DNA from 2 places in the Halobacillus sp. BAB-2008 genome. Region 2 is predicted to be linked to the other one. Evidence: predicted binding sites of a transcription regulator. Region 2 holds the regulator's gene; the other holds the start of a gene.
The links. Region 2 encodes LexA, which represses DNA repair genes until DNA is damaged. Its sites were predicted from a motif close to CGAACATATGTTCG; they were not measured.
Positions count from the first base shown of each region.

Region 1: the regulator LexA is predicted to act here: its motif matches at 1,257-1,270, upstream of D479_RS19825 (DNA repair exonuclease).

Region 1 covers NZ_ANPF01000021.1:94,408-96,817, reverse strand. Annotated here, with positions in the region: gene D479_RS19830 (hypothetical protein) at 1-627, opposite strand, end outside; gene D479_RS19825 (DNA repair exonuclease) at 648-1,202, opposite strand; gene D479_RS05950 (ABC transporter permease) at 1,322-2,410, opposite strand, start outside.
Region 2 covers NZ_ANPF01000106.1:7,594-10,003, reverse strand. Annotated here, with positions in the region: gene D479_RS20060 (N-acetylmuramoyl-L-alanine amidase) at 1-293, shown strand, start outside; gene D479_RS20505 (hypothetical protein) at 375-608, shown strand; gene lexA (transcriptional repressor LexA) at 632-1,255, opposite strand; partial or broken gene D479_RS19100 (recombinase family protein) at 1,547-2,207, shown strand; gene D479_RS19095 (DUF896 domain-containing protein) at 2,309-2,410, shown strand, end outside.

The DNA.
Region 1 (2,410 bases), on a different contig from region 2:
CTTCGCTTCCTGCATGATGGAAAGTCGTTCTTCGCTGGACATCTCTGCCGCATATTTAGCTATTTTCCGATGTTGAAAGACTGGAGCCAGCCATTCCTCCAGTTCTGCGTCCCCTATCTCATCAGATATCTTTAAGAGCTCACCAGGAAAGTGGTTTCCACGTCGAAGTTCCGCTTCTTCCCAGCCAGGCTGATCATTAATAACGACACGATCGATCCATATCCAATCTTCCCTGTTTACATCTTCCGCTTCGTTCAGGACTTCCACCCACTCATCGACTGTCCCTTGCTCTGCCCATCGCTTGAGCACTCCACCTTCTGCTGTCAGCGTCACCTCCAGCATAACAGCAGACTTCGCTCCACCGACTTGCGACTTCGCTTCGTCTAATGCCTGTTCAATCGCCTGTGGATGATCGGATAAACAAGCTGCCTTCTTCGCTTCGAACGTTACCGTATGCAGCGGCAGGAAGCTGCGGCTCCAGGTTCCGTCTTTATTTTCCACCAGATAGCAGCCTTTTTCCCCTTGTTCCTTCATGGATCTTCCCTGGATGTTTCCCGGATACACGATTGGCGGATCCTCGGAAAGTATGCTTCGCTTATGAATATGACCGAGCGCCCAGTAGTCCATGTCACGCTCCCTCAATTCACTTATTGTGAACGGAGCATATACATCATGATCGCTGTTCGAATCCAAGCTGCCGTGGAGCATTCCGATATGATATGCCGGGGCCCTGTACGCTTGTATTCGAGTGCTTTTCTGTCTTCCACCGCTTTTGTTTCATAACTGAAGCCATATATATGAGCGAGTGGCTCCCCCTGCTTTTCATATATAAAATGTTCTACATTCTCTGATCGAAAAATATGTACATTGTCAGGGAACTCAATCGGATCTTCCATCCCCTTCGTAAAGTCATGGTTACCGTAGCTTAAAAACACAGGGATTCCAAACTTCTTCAAGCGTTTGAATCCTTCCCGGAGGTGAACCTGTGCTTTCAGACTCCGGTTTTCTTCATTATATAAGTCACCGGTAATCAGCACAAAATCCACCTCATGCTCAATAGCTGCCTGGACCAGCTTATCGAATGCATGGAAGGTACTTTCGCGCAGCTGCTCCAGTATACGATCATCGAGATGTCCCTTCGTCTTGAAGAGGCTGTCGAGGTGCAGGTCCGCACTGTGGATGAAACGGATCGGTTTATGCATGTAGACTTTCCCCTTTTCCAAAAGCTTTGTCTTCATTTTACCAAACGAAAGAAACGAATGCACGTTCCCCTATAACACAAAAAAGATCTGCGGAAGCCATCTCCCGCAGATCTCCAGCTTTATTTTTCCTTTTTAGATAATTGAAGGGCCGTCTTCACATCCTTGAGTGACGTGGATTTCCCGTACATGAGAACACCGCCGCGGTAAATCCTTGCACCGATGACGGCAAGCAGTACGATCGATCCAATAAGAACCCCTAGGGATAAAGCTACTTCCCAACCGGGTACATCCAGCATACCTACACGCAGGAACATAAGCAGCGGCGTAAAGAATGGGAAATACGAGGCTGCCGTGATGAATGTGGCATCCGGCATGCTTAAGCCCACTATTGCCAGGAAGAAGGCGATGACGATCATCATGATCATCGGTGCAACGATCTGCTGGGCGTCCTCCAGTCTGCTGACAAGAGAACCGAGCATAGCTGCAAGCGTAGCATAAAGCAGATAGCCAAGCAGGAAGAAGATGACGGCATAGATAATGGTCATCGGCTCAATATTGGTCAGACCGATGAAGCTGAGGAACGTATCTTCGCCTCCATCAGCGCTCTGTTTCAAGCCAATATACCCTGCCAGGATAAAGACGGCAAACTGAGTCAAACCGAGCAGAGCAATTCCGATGATTTTTGCAAACATCTGCGATACAGGTGAGACGGAAGAAATGAGTATTTCCATAACGCGGCTCGACTTCTCCGTCGCCACTTCCGTCGCTATCATATTGCCGTACATGATGACGGAAAAATACATAAAGAACAGCATGATGTAGACGATCCCACGCGTTTGTTCCAATTCTTCGGCCGTTTTTGCACTCTCTTCCAAAGCTACCAACTCGAAGACGACCGGCTGATTAATCTGCTGAAGGACTTCCGGATCGACGTTCGCATCTTGTGTCACCTGAAGGACCTTCATTTGTTCCAGTGCTTGGCGGACAGGTTCACTCTCTCCTGTATTAGCGATCTGATCCGCATAATACGTCGCGAAAGGCAGGCCGGATTCATCCGCTTCTATTTCGATAATGGAATCATAATTGCCGGATTCCACTTCCTCTTTAGCTTCATCGAGGTTCCCTTTGTAATTCGTTAATTCCATCTCTTCATTGGTCGATAGTGTCTGTTCCAGAGCAGCGTACCATTCCGGATTTTCAGAAAGGAC
Region 2 (2,410 bases):
CAAATACAAAAAGGGCAATGGAAGAAGCCCTCAAAAAAATGGAGGATGATGAAATGGAAGAGGTTGCAGTTGTCATCAATTCATTTGCTGATTTCCCTGCTGTGGAGACACTTGCTATTCGGGAAAATGCAATGATTGCGTTAAGGCGTACGGCAGAGAGGCGCCAAGTGGCTAAAAAGATAATCGTTGCCGGTGGGGGAACGGCTGGCTTAAAAGGGTCCAATTTTGTTGATCTATCCGGAGCGACGCGTCTGGAGACAGCCCGAAAGATCGAAAATTATTTAAAACGATGAACGGCCCAGGATTTCCCGGTATACTTTCAGCGTCATTCTTCATACAATAAAAGAACAAATGTTCGTAATGAGGTGATGCGTATGCACCAATTATTAAACCGTTCTATGATAGAGCATTTACCGTTGGAAATTATTTATCATGCCCGTGATCAATCTATTTCTCAACGATTAATTCGAGTTATAAGGATGGAGGAAGCCTGTTGCGTGGCTTATTGTTATACACGGAAACAAGTAAGAACGTTCAGATGGGATGGAATTCTTGCCGTGGCAGTTTTTCGTAAAAATAAAGGAACAGAGAAAAGAAGCGGGGCTTAAAACGGCCGCCGCTTCTTTCTATTTTAATGCACCGTCCGGTATAAACCGACAACTCGTCCTAAAATGGAAACATCATTTAGTATAATCGGTTCCATTGTCGCATTTTCCGGCTGAAGCCTGATGTGGTTCTTTTCTTTGAAGAAGCGTTTCACCGTAGCTTCTTCTTCCTCTGTCATAGCGACGACAATGTCACCGTTCTGAGCTGTCTGCTGCTGTCTGACTACTACCATATCTCCGTCCAGGATTCCTGCTTCTATCATACTCTCTCCCTGTACGATGAGCACAAATGTGTTGTCGTCCGTTCCTGCAAGCGTATCCGGGAGTGGAACGTACTCTTCAATATTTTCGACAGCGGTGATGGGAGACCCTGCTGTGACCTTACCGATCACAGGGGCATAGGCGACCTCGCTTCTGGGAATACTGTGATCCTCTTCTAATTCAATAACTTCAATTGCCCGCGGTTTCGTAGGGTCCCGACGGATAAAGCCTTTTTTCTCAAGCCTTGATAAGTGTCCGTGCACAGTCGAGCTGGAAGCAAGACCCACAGACTGTCCGATTTCCCTAACGGATGGTGGATACCCTTTTAACACTACCTGTTCTTTTATGAAATCTAGTATTTCTTGCTGCCGCTTGGAAAGTTTATTCATAGATTAGCACCTCGTACATAGGATTATAGTAACCACATTGTACCATGGAGGGCAAAAAAACACAAACAAGCGTTCGAAAAAAGTCGTTGACAGGAACGTACATTCGTATATAATTAAAAATATCAAATGCGAACACAGGTTCTTAGGAACGTTCGTTCTTAATATGGAGGGGTTCACATGTTCAATAAACTATCCAAACTGGACGTCACGTACATCATTTTGTTTGTTGTCAGCTTCGCTTTTCTCTATTATTCTATGGTAACGAGCGGATAAGAGAGGGGTTTATTGTAGATGAAGGTTGTCTTGTACTGCCGCGTCAGCACGGAAAAAGAGGCGCAGATCTCATCGTTAAAACGCCAGAGGGCGGAATTGACTGCCATGGCAGAAAATCACGGGTTGGAAATTGTCGATTGCATTGAAGAACAGGCAAGCGGCTACGAAATAGAAAGAGAAGGTATTTTTTTCTGTTTTGGAGTACCTTTCTTCAAGACAGGCGGATGCATTGCTGATTCAGGATGAGACGAGGCTCGGAAGAGGGAATACGAAGATAGCCCTTTTCCATCAGCTTAACAGGCTTGGGGTTAAGGTTTATTCCCTTACTCATGAAGGCGAACTTCAGATTTCCGAGTCGGATTCTATGGTGCTTCAGATCGTTGGGATTGTGGAGGAGTATCAGCGGAAAATCCACAATATGAAAATACGAAGAGGAATGAAGAAAGCTGTAGCAGAAGGATATGACCCTTCTGAAAATTTATCCAACAGACATATGGCTCCGGGCCGTGAACGACTCCATTTTCCAATTGAAGAGGTTGTGCGACTTCGCAATAATGATTTGACATTTAAAGATATCGCAGCGACGCTTCGAGGACTGGGATATGACGTTTCTAAAGCGACCGTACATAGAAGGTATAAAGAATACCTATCGCTTGAAAAGGAGACGGAAGAACTGTAATATAAATAGACGATAGACAAGGGTCTGAAGGCTGCTTGTCTTTTTCCGTTTTATGTACCATCGTCTGCTTATCGATCACTAATAAAAAGGAGCAGGATCATATGTTATCCCAAGAGAAAATCAAGCGAATTAATGAGTTGGCCAATAAATCCAAGCAGGTGGATTTGACAGATTCCGAAAAAGCAGAGCAGAAAACGCTCAGA